Regions from separate parts of the Synechococcus sp. JA-3-3Ab genome, predicted to be linked through region 2. Evidence: riboswitches for the same ligand, from Rfam matches in the RefSeq annotation. Region 2 holds a riboswitch; each other region holds the start of a gene.
The links. A riboswitch is a leader RNA that binds a small molecule or an ion and turns the genes downstream of it on or off. The one in region 2 is predicted to bind cobalamin.
Positions count from the first base shown of each region.

Region 1: linked by a shared signal. The riboswitch ahead of metE (5-methyltetrahydropteroyltriglutamate--homocysteine S-methyltransferase) and the one ahead of CYA_RS11165 (sirohydrochlorin chelatase) in region 2 are both predicted to bind cobalamin.
Region 3: linked by a shared signal. The riboswitch ahead of CYA_RS05185 (TonB-dependent receptor) and the one ahead of CYA_RS11165 (sirohydrochlorin chelatase) in region 2 are both predicted to bind cobalamin.
Region 4: linked by a shared signal. The riboswitch ahead of metE (5-methyltetrahydropteroyltriglutamate--homocysteine S-methyltransferase) and the one ahead of CYA_RS11165 (sirohydrochlorin chelatase) in region 2 are both predicted to bind cobalamin.

Region 1 covers NC_007775.1:142,509-145,922, forward strand. Annotated here, with positions in the region: gene metE (5-methyltetrahydropteroyltriglutamate--homocysteine S-methyltransferase) at 84-2,348, opposite strand; cobalamin riboswitch at 2,804-3,009, opposite strand; gene CYA_RS00710 (ABC transporter substrate-binding protein) at 3,388-3,414, shown strand, end outside.
Region 2 covers NC_007775.1:2,382,296-2,385,709, forward strand. Annotated here, with positions in the region: gene CYA_RS11160 (heavy metal translocating P-type ATPase) at 1-1,106, shown strand, start outside; cobalamin riboswitch at 1,142-1,285, shown strand; gene CYA_RS11165 (sirohydrochlorin chelatase) at 1,315-2,343, shown strand; gene CYA_RS11170 (hypothetical protein) at 2,455-3,348, shown strand; gene CYA_RS11175 (PAP/fibrillin family protein) at 3,345-3,414, opposite strand, start outside.
Region 3 covers NC_007775.1:1,132,600-1,136,013, reverse strand. Annotated here, with positions in the region: gene CYA_RS05190 (DUF1565 domain-containing protein) at 1-600, shown strand, start outside; cobalamin riboswitch at 692-833, shown strand; gene CYA_RS05185 (TonB-dependent receptor) at 873-2,816, shown strand; gene CYA_RS05180 (DUF1636 domain-containing protein) at 2,914-3,330, shown strand; gene CYA_RS05175 ((2Fe-2S) ferredoxin domain-containing protein) at 3,340-3,414, shown strand, end outside.
Region 4 covers NC_007775.1:165,505-168,918, forward strand. Annotated here, with positions in the region: gene metE (5-methyltetrahydropteroyltriglutamate--homocysteine S-methyltransferase) at 1-879, opposite strand, end outside; cobalamin riboswitch at 1,285-1,490, opposite strand; tRNA gene CYA_RS00805 (tRNA-Arg) at 1,505-1,579, opposite strand; gene CYA_RS00810 (molybdopterin synthase catalytic subunit) at 1,613-2,098, opposite strand; gene CYA_RS13900 (MoaD/ThiS family protein) at 2,099-2,398, opposite strand; gene moaC (cyclic pyranopterin monophosphate synthase MoaC) at 2,337-3,414, opposite strand, start outside.

The DNA of each region.
Region 1 (3,414 bases), 690 kb from region 2:
CCAGCCGCATCAGCACAACAGCGGCACCGCCCGCGGCGACTTGTCAAGCCAGCCCGACCAGTTACATCAGCGGGTCGTGGGCCTTACTCGCGCAGACCCTCAGGTTGGGTTTCCAGAAGCTCCTCCCTTAGCTGATGAGCGGCAGCCACCATATTTTTCAGTGCGGGGATCACCTCCTCCCAGCGGCGGGTCTTGAGGCCACAATCGGGATTAACCCAAGTTTGCTCCACAGGCAAGTGGGCCAGTCCTGTGCGCAGCTGCTGCAGGATTTGCTCAACGCTCGGCACCGCAGGGCTGTGGACATCGTAAACGCCGTTGCCCACCTGGTGACGATACCCAGCCTGGGCAATTTGCAGCAGGGTTTTGTTGTTGCTGCGGCTGTTTTCAATGGAAAGCACGTCGGCATCCAGCCGCTCAATGTGCTCGATGATGTCCCCAAACTCTGAGTAGCACATGTGGGTGTGAATCTGGGTTTCCGGCTTGGCCCCGCCGGTAGCTAGGCGAAAGGCATCCACTGCCCAGCTGAGGTATTCTGGCCAGCGTTCTTTTTTCAGAGGTAGCCCCTCCCGCAGTGCCGGCTCATCCACTTGCACCATCACCGCTCCAGCCGCTTCCAGATCTGCCACTTCGGCTCTCAAGGCCAGGGCAATCTGCAAAGCCTGCTCCCGCCGGGGAATATCAACACGGGGAAAGGACCAGTTGAGCATAGTCACTGGCCCCGTGAGCATGCCTTTCACCGGCTTTTGGGTGTGGGACTGGGCTACTTGGAATTCCCGCACTGTCATGGGTTGGGGGCGAACCACGTCGCCGTAGAGAATGGGAGGGCGCACGCAGCGGCTGCCGTAACTCTGCACCCAGCCGTGTTCAGTGAAGGCAAAGCCTTCCAGCTTCTGGGCAAAGTACTCCACCATGTCGGTGCGCTCAAATTCTCCATGCACCAACACATCCAGGCCAATCTCTTCTTGAATGCGGATGCACTTGGCAATCTCAGCGTCAATGGCTGCTTCGTACTCCGCCTGCGAAACCTCCCCTCTTTTGTACTTAGCTCGCCACTGCCGCACCTCTGGAGTTTGGGGGAAGGAGCCAATGGTGGTGGTGGGCAAAGGTGGTAGCTGAACCTGCCGACTTAGGCGCTGCTCGTAGGGCAGGAATCGCTCGAAGTCCTGGAGCTTGAGGTTGGCCAAAGCCTGGCGCACTTGGGGGTTGGGGGGGCTAAACTGCGCAAAGCTCTGCCACTGCTGCTGGATTTCCGCCTGCTGGGCAGCAGTGTCTTCGCCGTTGAGGGCTCGCGCCAGGAGAGCTACTTCGGCCAGCTTCTGTTCGGCAAAGCTGAGGACATTTCTGAGGGGTTCCGGCAACTGGGCTTCCAGAGCAGCGTCGTGGGGCACAAATTGCAACGAAGCGGAAGGCTGCACCCGTAGGTTGGGAGCTACCCCCTGCAGCTCCCGCAGGCTGGCCAAGACGGTCTCAGGCTGAACCTTCCAGACATTCCGAGCGTCCACTACGCCAGCACCTAGGATCTGGTCAGCCGGAAAGCCATAGGTTCTTACCAGATCCAGGGTGTGGCCACGGGTAAAGTCAAGGCTAATGCCGGCCACCGGCAGTTGCACCACCCAGGGGTAAGTCTCCCCCAGGTCATCGAAGTAGGTGACCAAGTGGACACGGATCCCGGCGGTTGCCAACTGGCGGTAGCTCATTTCCACAGCTTCCCGCAGGCCACTTCCCTGGCTGGTAACCAAAATGGGATCGTGAATCTGGACTTCTGGGATCCCCAGCTGTTTTAACTCCTGGAGGAGATCCCGGTACAGAGGAAGGAGCTTTTCCAAGTCCGCCCGCAGATCCCCAGATCGCTGGCTAAGGCAGAGCAAAGTCACTGGACTGAGGACAACGGGGCTGGTGCGCTCCCCTAGGATCCCTTGGGCCCGCCGAACTCTTTCCAAAAAATCCCCAAAGTTAGGACTGGGATCGGCTTCCGGCTCAATTTCGGGTACCAAGTAGTGGTAGTTGGTGTCAAACCACTTGGTCATTTCCAAAGCCGGCAGGCCCTCCCGCCCCCGCGCCATGGCAAAGTAGCGGTCTAAACCCGACAGACCTCGGAACCGAGAGGGGATCAGCCCCAGCCAGGTGGCCCAGTCCAGTACATGGTCGTAGAGAGTCTGATCCCCTACCGCAATGTGATCAATCCCAGCTTGTAGCTGAGTCTGCCAGGCTTGAGTCTCCAAATCCCAAAAGGTAGCCAGCAGAGCCTCTGACCCTAGGGCACCACTCCAAAAGCCTTCCAAAGCTTTTTTGAGCTCGCGGCGCTTGCCCATGCGGGCATACCCCAATGTCATGGTTTGTGCAGTCATGTTGTGTGCCATCCCAAATACTGAGTTTTCTAATTTTCCTGCGTTCAATTCGCCCTCAACTGGGATCCCGCCCGCCAAGGAAGAAACCGGCTGTTCCTCTCTTGCCTCTGGAACCCCAACAAAACACTGCCTTTTGCGCAAAAAAGATACTCAACGCAGCCAGCGATCGCAGTGGCTACTTGCCAGCCACCAATTGAAGTCAGGAAGCCTGACATCTCACTCTTTCCTTCGCGTAGGCGGGCTGTAGATCTTGATAGATCTTGGTGCAACAGCACCCAAAATTTACTCTCTCCCGGCCAACTGGCTCAGAGTCTTGCTTGGGTTCTTGGACTTATTTCTACTGCTGAGGAGTACCGAAAGCTTGTGGGAGCAACGCCGGGAAAATGCTCAGGATAACGAAAGCAGAAACGAGCTAAAGCCAAGACAGTTACCATCTGTACCTCGCAGATGTTGTGAAGTTTAGAAAAACCATCGGCGGGCATTCTGACTGACACGGTTTTGGGGGACAAGATCTGGATCGGCAGCGAATGACTCTAGAGATTTGCTGCAGAACTTCTCCTAAACCGGATCACAGCTGCGGGACAGCGGCAGATTCTCACTGCTCTTTCCCCGTTTCCTCTGGCGGCTGATCCCCGTCAGAACCGATAGCTGAGCTACATCGTATCACGGAGTTCAGAGACGGGAGTAGAGTGCTTCAATCATCACCAAGCCAGCAGCCTTTGGAGCTACCAGACCTCACCTTTCACCCAGCGGTCTTGCAGGAAGTCATCGGAATCCTCTAAACATCCTCCCCCCCTGCATTGCTCTCAAGATAAGGCAGTGATAGCTTAGCTGCCATAAGTCTTGTCCAGGAGGCAAGGGGGTTTGCTCCTTTTTGCTGAAAAAGCGACAGATCGGGGTTTCTATGGCATCAAGCTTAAAAGTAACTGTGTGGTCTGTGGGCCTCTTCTTGCTGAGCCAGATGTGGGCTGGATGCGCTCAGAATGCTGCTAAGCGGACAGCTTTCGATCCAAAGCTAGCAGGATCCAGCGATCAAATCGTGCTGGCCATTGGAGGGGAAAGGGAA
Region 2 (3,414 bases):
CTTGTGCGCTGGGGTTGGCCACCCCCACCTCGATCATGGTGGCGACGGGGCGGGGGGCAGAACTGGGGATCCTGGTGAAGCGGGCCGAAAGCCTGGAATGGCTGGCCCATCGCCTGGGCACAGTCGTCCTGGACAAAACCGGCACCCTCACCGAAGGCCGTCCCAGCGTCACCGAGATCTGGACGCCAGGATCTTCCCCCCTAGCCCTGTTGCGCCTGGCAGCGGTGGTGGAACAACACTCGGAACATCCGCTGGCCCAGGCAGTGGTGCAAAAAGCCGAAGCCGAAGGCATCTCGATCCCGCCGGCCCAGCACTTTCAGGCAAAAGTGGGCGAGGGGGCAGAAGCCTGGGTGGAGGATCAGTGGGTCGGCATCGGTCGGCTGAGCTGGTTGCAGGCGATGGGGATCGCTTGGGATCCCTCTTGGTTGGAGCGGGTTCAGACCTGGGAAAGCCAGGGCAAAACGGTGATCGGCGTGGCGCAATCCCACCGTCTGGTGGGGCTGTTGGCCATTGCCGACCCCATTAAACCCACCTCCCCTGTAGCGGTGCGCCAGCTTCAGGAGATGGGCCTGGAGGTGATCCTGCTGACCGGGGATAACCCCACCACCGCCCAGGCCATTGCTCGGCAGGCAGGCATTCGCCGGGTGATCGCCCAAGTCCGCCCTGAGCAAAAGGCAGCCTATATTCGCCAGCTCAGACGGCCCCGCCACCGGGTAGCGATGGTGGGAGATGGCATTAACGATGCGCCGGCACTGGCAGAAGCCGATGTGGGGATCGCCATCGGGACGGGCACCGATGTGGCCATAGCCGCCAGCGACATTACCCTGATATCCGGCGATTTGCGGGGCGTGGTTACCGCCATTCAACTTAGCCGCGCCACCCTTGCCAACATCCGCCAAAACCTCTTCTTCGCCTTTATCTACAACACGCTCGGGATCCCGATTGCCGCCGGGGCGCTCTACCCCTTCACCGGTTGGCTGCTCAACCCCATGCTGGCGGGGGCGGCCATGGCCTTGAGCTCTGTTTCCGTAGTGGCTAATGCCCTGCGGCTGTGGCATTTTCGGCCCTCACCCCCAACCCCTCTCCCTGGGGGAGAGGGGAGCTAGGGATCAAGGCAGGGGGCCGGGGCTATCCCCCCAGGGGGGCTTGGTGAACGGCAGGCGGCAAGCTAACCTAAGAAGCTCGGGCAGACTGGGGAAAGCGCGGTGCAAATCCGCCACTGTGACGCAACTGTGATGGGATCCCTCCCTCAGCCAGAACACCCACCTGCCCTTGTCCTGTACCCCTTGCGATTCACAAGGAACGGAGTTTTTTGTGTTGGATGTCCTCAGTTTTTCCCCTCCCCGTGCGGTTGGGCAGTTTTCTTCTCCTGCCTTGCCCCTGTTGCTCATCGGCCATGGATCCCGTGACCCTGAAGGGCAGCAAGCCTTTCTGGAGCTGGCCCAAGTTTATCAATCCCTCACCCCCCATCGGCCGGTGATCCCCTGCTTTTTGGAGCTAGCCCAGCCCAGTATTGCCCAGGGGGTGGAACAATGCTTGGCCCAAGGGTGGCAGGAGATCGTGGCCCTGCCGCTGCTGCTTTTTGGGGCGCGCCACAACAAGTTCGACGTGACGGTGGAGCTGGATCGTCTGCAGGCCCTCCACCCGCAGTTGCGCATCCACTACGGCGGGCCGCTGGGGATCCGGGTCGAGATCTTGCAACTGTTGCGGGAGCGATTGGCCACTCTGCTGGCTGCCCAGCCGCAGCAGATCCCAGGGGCGGAAACGGTGTTGCTGTTTGTCGGTCGCGGCTCCAGCGATCCCGAAGCCAACGCCGAAGCCTGTAAGCTGGCCCGGCTGCTTTGGGAAGGATCCGGGTTTGCTGCCGTGGAAACCTGCTTTATCGGCATCACCCATCCCCGCCTGCCGGTGGGTCTGGAGCGGGCCCTCTCTTGGCAGCCGCGCCGGGTGGTTGTGCTGCCCTATTTTCTCTTTACAGGGGTGCTGGTGAAAAAAATCGAGGCGGCGGTGGAAGAACGGCGACGCCAATACCCCGAGATCGACTGGCTGATGCTGCCGGAATTGGGCCTTGTGGACGCGGTGCTGCACAGCCTGCAGCAACTGGAGCAGGAAGCTCTCCAGGGCCAAACCCTGATGAACTGCCACCTCTGCAAGTTTCGCCTGGCGGTGAGCGCAGAGCTGGGAGCGGGGCATACTCATCACCATGACCATGACTCCCATGGGCACGGATCCCATCACCATCACTCTCACCATCACCACAACCACGGCCATACCCCCGCAGCAGCAGCGGATCCCTGGGCCGAATTGCAGAGCTACCACCAGCGGGCTTGGCAAGTGCCCTAAGCGAGAAACAGAGGCTGCCGGCGGGATAAACTGAGATGCAGGCAGGCGATCTGTGAACCTGACCTCTGGTTCTCCTGCTCCGGTGGTTCTGCTAGCGAAAAAACAGAAACGATGATGTTCTCCCGCTCCTCTTGGGTCTCAGGTGCCGCTGCCGCGGGGAGCGGGATCTTTGTCTTCGCGTTGGTGGTGGGCCTGCTGGATCAGATCCTGCCGACCCTGCCCAAGGTTTCCCTGTCCTTGGCCGGGATCCCTGGGCTCCTGGCTGCAATTGGGGCCTCCTACGGGGTTTGGCGGCTGGTTCAGATGGGTCTGCAGTCGCATTCCTGGCCTGACTTTCGAGAATCGCTGTTGGCGGCTGTGTCTCCCTTTGATCCCGCCGATTATGGCGACAACCCTCGGCAACCCGAGGAGGATTCTCTCCCTTTGCAGTCGGTTGACGAGGATCCTCAAACCCAGATCCGCGATCGACAAATTCTTGATCAAGCTGAGCAGCAGACGGAAACTGAAACCGAAGTAAGCGAACACACTCAAGTAAGACTGCAGGGCGAGCAGCACCAGGATCAAGCTTCGCAGGCCAAGGCCCAACAGTTGCAGCCCCTACAAGAATTGTCATCACCTTCTTCCCCAAGCCCTGAGTCGGCAAAACCCACACCAGAGCCAGAGCTCAACCAAAAACTTCGCCAACTCCAGATGCAGGTCGCCACTCTGAAAATAGAACTGGAACTCCAAGAAATCCAACTGCAGCAGTTGGAGGTGAGGCGGACTCGGCTTCAGCAGCAGAAGCAGAAACTCAAGCACGTTCTGCGTCGCACGGCGTCCGAAAATCAAAGGCTGCGCTTCTTACAGGAGCAAAAAGCCCGGCAACTGGAGCAAACTCAGCAAGAGCTGCAAGCTTTGCGGGAGTCCTACCGCGCCTTGCAAGTTCTACAGGAAATAAGCTCCACCCTAACCCAAAACCCATCTCACGAAAGGGCGGAAACGGAGTCCTCTGGATCCTCCGACTAGCCGACCCGCTTTAGAACAAATACACTCCCCTCGCTGCCCCGACCCAGCCGCAAGTCTTCATCCAAA
Region 3 (3,414 bases), 1.2 Mb from region 2:
GCCGAGCCTCCGGCTCCCAGCAGGGATCCCCAGCCGGCGGCGGCCTCTCCCACCTTGCCGGTGGTGACGGTGCCCCAATCGACTGCCCCCGTTCCCCCTCCTGCAGCGGGATCGGGAGGGCGCATTTTGCCCAGTGCCCCCCCTCAGCCGGCAGGCGCTCAACCCCAGGAGTTTGTTGCCGTCCCCTTCACCCCCGATGGCTCCACCACGCCTGCCCAACCGGTTGAGCCTGCTCCTGCCACTCCCGTCCGCCAGCAATCTGTGGCTCCTCTCACGGATATTACTACCCTCCTGCCACCCCCGGCTCGCCGACAAGCGGGCAGCAGCCCAACAACCCCCCCTGTTCCCGTTGCCGCGGCTCCAGAACCGGCGGTAGCCCCAGCAGAGTCGGCCACCCGCTTTCGTGTGCTGGTGACCCCCAAGGGCAGCGACGATTTGCAGCGGCTGCGGCAGCTCGTCCCCGAAGCGGTGGAGACCGTGTTCAACGGCAGGAGGGTGCTGCAGGCCGGCCTCTACGACAGCCGCAGCCAGGCCCAGTCAGTCTTGGATCGGCTGTTGGACGCCGGCTTTGACGCGGTGGCGGAGATGATCTTCCGTTGACCTCACTGCCCAGGGATCCCCCCCGGCAGGATAGGAACTCCCCAGCAGGGAATGTATGATGCCTAGCACGGCTTTTTCCAGAGCAATGGGGAGGAAAGCCGTGCCGTCAGGTTGTCCTGGGGATCAGCCAGGGCAAGCAATGGGGAAAGTCCGGTGCAAATCCGGCGCTGTGCCGCAACTGTGATGGGCTGAGGCCCTCAGTCAGGATGCCCGCCTGCGGCTTTGGCTCAAAGCTTAGCCCTTCCGCGTCGCACGGAAGCAGGAGCAACCGGATGAAAGTAACTGTATGTCTCAGCCTTGGGCTGGGGATCTTGAGTTTGGGGATCCCGGCCTGGGGGCAGGCAATCTTGGATACCGGCCTCAGCGCCGAGATTTTGAATCAACCCGTCACCACCCCGTTTCGCCGTCCCGGCCTGCTGCGAGAGTCTTCCCGCCCAGTCTATGTCATCACCCGCCAGCAGATGCGCCAGCAAGGGGCAAGGACGGTGCAGGAAGCCCTGCGCTACTTGCCCGGGATCCTCAGCGATGGCACAGCGGGAACTCAGTTGGGAGCTCTTAGCTCTCAATTCATGCGAGGGGCGCGAACGGCGCAGGTATTGGTGCTCTTGGATGGCCGCCCTCTCAACGATCTGGGTTTTTTCGGGGGGTTTGACCTCTCGCAAATCACCACCGATGTCGTCGAGCGAATTGAAGTCTCCCCCGGCGGCGGCTCTACCCTGTACGGCTCAGACGCCGTTGGCGGCGTGATCAACATCGTCACGGTGGAGCCGCAGCCAGAAACGGAGACGGTGCTGGAAGCGGCGGTCGGCAGCTACGGTCTCAATGAGCAAGGGATCCAAAGTCGCGGCCAAGCCCAGGATCTGGGCTGGGTGCTCAGCTATCGCCGTCTGCAAAGTAACAACGACTTTCCCTTTGCCATTGAGCGGCTGGGCAAGTCAGGCAGGCGGGAAAACTCGGCGGTGGAGTACCACAACTTGCAGGCCAAGCTCACCTGGCAACTGGCCGAAGATCAAGTCCTAACAGCCAACGCCCTCTACCTCAACAAAGCCTTTCGCGTGCCCGGTAGTGTAGAGTTTCCCTCTCCCGACGCAGAGCAAAACACCAACGATCTGCTGCTGGATCTCAGTTGGCTGTGGACTCAGGAAACAGGATCCCTGCAGGCAAGAGTCTTTTTGGACGATCTCAACTACCGCTTCAGCGCTCCGCAAAGCCAGGGATCCCGCGACGTCATCTTGCGCAATGGCTGGGGATCCCAGCTTCAATATGCTTGGCAGGCCGGCGAAAACCTAGAGGGAGTTTTGGGGGCAGATTATCGCTCTATCTCAGCCCGCAATACGACTTTTTCTTTTGCCAGGGGTTCTGCCAATATCAACTACGACGATACGGTTAACCAGGGGGCCCTGTTTGCCCGCCTGGACTACAGCCCGGATCCCCAGTTCCACCTCGACCTGGGCATCCGTCAGGACTTCAGCAGTTTGGCCAACGGCTCGGCCACCTCGCCGGCTGTGGGGATCCGGTGGGCAGTTGCCGAGGGAACTACCTTGAGGGCCAGCTACGCCGGCAGCTTTCGCACTCCCTTGATCTCGGAATTGTTCTTCCGGCTGCGCGGCTTTTTTGAAGTGGATGGCAACCCCAATCTCCGCCCAGAGCGAGGGGAGAGCTTGGACATCGGCCTGGATCAAACCTTGGGAGATTTTGGCCTGCTGCGCTTAACTTTTGCCCACAACCGCATCCGCGATGGCATCACCTTTGTCAGCCTTGGGCCGCGCCGGGGAACCTATGAAAATATCGGGCTGGTCGAATATACCGGCCTGGAAGCGGCTTTAGATTTGCGTTTGGGGGAAAACTGGACGCTTTTTGCCAACTATACCCTCAATGATCCCATCATCCGCGCTGCCCTTAACCCGGCCACAGTTGGCAAAGAGCTAGCCTTTGTAGGAGCCGATAGCTTCAATCTAGGCCTAAGCTACCGCCACGAGCAGGGCTGGTACGGCTCGATTTTGGTCCATCACATTGGGAGCTTTTTTACCAACAATGCCAATACGGAATCCCTGCCAGGCTACACCACCGTGGCTCTGCGCGGCGGGATCCCGTTGGCTGAGGCCCTGAGCCTAGAGTTGGGGATCGACAACCTGCTGGATGAGCAGTATGAAGTTTTCCCCGGCTATCCCGGAGTTGGCCGCACGCTGAGGGTGAACTTGCGGGGGCAATTTTAGCGATATCCCAGGCTGTTTTTAACTCTCCGGCTGACCACTTTTAGCGAGAACTTTCCAAGTTGATTGTCTGCTTTACGGTTTAGTTTGGATGCAACTTATGGCGATCTCAACCAACTCTCTATCTCCTAACTTTTCTCCATCGACAACTTCGGCTCAAGCTGAGGCCGAACATTACCTCTGGATCTGCACCACCTGCGGATCTCGCTGGGTGAACGGCCAAAAAGAAGGGACTAGCAAAGGAGAAATGCTCCTGGCCGCCTTGCAATCGCAAGTGCTCAATTCCCAATTGCACCTGAAGCCAGTTGCCTGTATGAGCGGCTGCAGCCATGCCTGCGTGATTGCCCTAGCAGCCCCGGGGAAGATGACCTATGTCTTTGGCGATCTCGATCCAAAAGATGTAGAGCCAATCTTACAAACGGCGGAGCTGTATTTGACAAAGCCCGATGGGATCCTGCCCTGGGCAGAGCGCCCCATCAAAAAGGGGGTGATTGCCCGCATTCCGCCAATCCAATAGGAGCAACCTATGGCCGCTTTCAGTCCCTGGATCACGCCCTTAAACCAGACTTGGCAAGAGGTTTCCCCCACCGGCTGGACAACC
Region 4 (3,414 bases), 720 kb from region 2:
GGGCTGGATCTGCCAGATGTTGCGCCCGTCCACTACCCCCGCCCCCAGGATCTTGTCGGCGGGGAAGCCGTGGGCTCTGACCAGTTCCAGGTTGTGGCCGCGGGTGAAGTCGAGGCTGAGGCCAGCTACCGGAAGCTCCACCGCCCAGGGGTAAGTCTCCCCCAAGTCGTCAAAGTAGGTAACCAGGTGGAGAGGGATCCCCACGCTTGCAAGCCAGCGGTAGGTCTGCTCCACCGCTTCCTGAAGACTTTTGCCTTCGCTGGTCACCAAGATGGGCTCATGGACTTGCACTTCCCGGATCCCCAGGCGCTGCAGCTCCTGCAAGAGTTCTCTGTAGAGAGGAAGCAGCTTCTCCAGATCCCCCCGCAACTCGCCAGAGCGCTGGCTTAGAGCAAGAAGGGTAACCGGACTGAGGAGGACGGGGCTGGTGCGGTTTCCTAGGATCCCTTGCGCCCGTCGCACCGTGGCCAGGAAGTCGTCGAAATGGGCCTGAGGGATCGCGTCGGCCTCAATTTCCGGCACCAGGTAGTGGTAGTTGGTGTCAAACCACTTGGTCATTTCCAAGGCCGGCAGCCCCTCCTGCCCCCGCGCCATGGCAAAGTAGCGCTCCAGGCCTGATAAGCTCTGAAACCGGGAGGGAATCAGCCCCAGCCAGGTGGCCCAGTCCAAAACGTGGTCGTAGAGGGTTTGATCTCCTACGGCAATGTGGTCGAGGTTGGCCTGTCGCTGGGTTCGCCAGGCCTGACTCTCCAGATCCTGCAGCGTCGCCAACAAGGCTTCCGCCTCCAGGGTGCCGCCCCAAAAGGCCTCCAGGGCTTTCTTCAGCTCGCGGCGCTTGCCCATGCGGGCATAGCCTAGGGTTTGAGTTTCAATGGCCATAAGGTACCTTGTCCTGAATCGAATTCGGTAATTGAGGTTGCCGCCAGTTGTCATCCAACCTAGGCAGCAAGAGATGGCCGCCGACATGCCTATCGGTGGCATCCCGGCAGAAGGTTTTCCCTAGGCCAGGAAACCTGCCGGAGCTGTCAAGGCGTTCCTTCACCCTGGCGGCTTGCCCACTCTGCACAGGGGGATGCCCAGAGGACTCTTTTGTGCAACCAAAGCGAGCAACCGTCCTCCTAGCTGCCCCTGAGCTATCTGCTCAGCTCTCTTGTCCGCGCTTTTGACTGAGTGCCTACGATCCGAGAGCGTCGAAAATCCGTAAGCAGGCCGATGAAAAAACTTCGAGACGGGAACGGGCTAACGTCAAAATGGGGAGCATATCTGTACCTCGCAGATATGGTGAACTGTGGAAAAACCGCCGGCGGGCATTCTGACTTGCTCAGTTTTGGAGGGGCTGGCTTGCGTTTCAAGGCCTCTTGCAACAACGAACTAGGGATCCCAAGTCCAAAACCGGCTCACAGCTGCGGGACAGCGGCAGATTCTCACTGCACTTTCCCCGTTGCCTCTGACGGCTGATCCCCGTCAGAACCGACAGTAGACTTTATCCTATCACTGGTTTTAGCGGGACTGGGCGGATTTGAACCGCCGACCTAGCGCTTAGGAGGCGCTTGCTCTATCCAGGCTGAGCTACAGCCCCAGGTCAGGTACCTCACTGATACTAGCAGAGAGGCTAGGGGGTATCGCCGCAAGGCTGCCGAGCAATAGCGTTCTTATGGAATTGCTGGAACAAAGGCTTTGCTTTCTGACACAAAACCCAACGCGGCGGCTCACCCCAGTAGTACTCTTTTTTCCAAATGGGCAAGCGCTCCTTGATTGCATCAATGATGTAACGTGCTCCAGCAAAAGCGGCGCCGCGATGTTCAGCTGTAGCACCAACCCAAACCGCAATATCACCAATTGCAAGATGACCCTGGCGGTGACAGGCAACAGCACCGCAGAGGCCAAACTTGGCGTGGGCTTCTCGGAGGATCTTCTCGCCCTCCTTCTGGGCAAGGATCTCGTAGACTTCGTACTCCAAGCTGAGAACAGGTTTGCCCTGGCTGTGGTTGCGTACCCAGCCCTCGAAGGTTACTAAGGCACCCGCTGTGTTATTGACGAGCAAACGACTGAGTTCAGCTGGCTGGATGGTGCTATCCACAATTAGAAAACGCAGCATTTAGCCCCCACAAACTGGTGGAATGAAAACTACCAAGGCACCTTCATCTATCGGCCTAGTCAAGTCACAGAACTCATGATTGACAGCAACCTTAACGTCCTCCGCTGCTAGCGAAAATCCATACTTTGCTTGCAGCTGCTGATAGAGCTCTAGGTAGTTTGCTGCACTGGTTTGCAGCACTTCGCTGCTCCGCTGAGCCTGTTCCCGCAGCACTGCTACATATTGAATTGTTACGGTCTTACTTAGGACAGATTGAGTTACCATGGCTGCAACTACCCCAAACGGATTGGAAAGTGGCATACTCCTCGGCGGTATTGACGTTCATGAGCTCGACCTCATGGTTGGGGGTAACTAGGGTGCAGGGCTGCCTGCTGAGGATTTCCACAGGGCAGTACACCCCTTCCGCGTAAGCCCTTTCTAGTACCGCTGCAGCTTGAGGAGTATAGATGGCGCAAAGAGCTTCCGGGAAGCCGCGCTCGGGGTTAACATAGCAAGTTGCGATTGTTTCGGCTTGGTAGTGATCCAGCAGCTTTTGGATTGTTTCTGACCGAAGGTTCAGTAGATCACAGGCAACAACCAACCAGTTAGCTTCAGGATGAGTATTCAAGGCAGTCAATAGGCCACTGATCGGGCCAACGCTTTCTACTAGATCTGGTAGTGTGGGCAAGAGCTCTAGAGCTGTGCCCGACCACTGACCGGCACGCGCTGACAAGTAAACCTGCTGGCAGTAGGGCTGCAGCAGTTCATAGAGATAGGCGGCGTGGGGTTTGCCAAAAGGGTTCAGCAGCGCTTTATCGCGACCCATGCGCTTGCTACGTCCCCCTGTGAGCACCAAGCCATAGAGGGGACGTTCCAGGAGGGCGTTTTTGCCGCCGGACTTAGTTACTAGGCGGGTCTCCTGGATGCAGATATGGGGCGACACCGACTTGCACATGTCATAGATTGTCAGCGCTGCTGTTGCCGCACCACAGAGAGCTTCCATTTCAACCCCTGTCTTAGCGCTGGTCTTGACAGTGCAGTGGATGGTTACAAGCAAGTGATCATCAATTGTGATATCAAAGGTGCAGTCTTCAACAGGGATCTGATGACAAAAGGGGATCAGTTGGTCAGTTCTTTTAACAGCCATTGTACCGGCAATGGTTGCTGTCTGAAATACCGGTCCTTTTTTCAGGTGGATATCTTGGCCAACAACATAGGATCTGAGAGCAGGTGGCAGTTGAACTCTTGCCCGTGCTGTGGCCGTTCGCAAAGACACCGATTTGTGGCTAATATCTACCATATGCGGATGGCCTTGAGCATTAAGATGGGCCCATGTA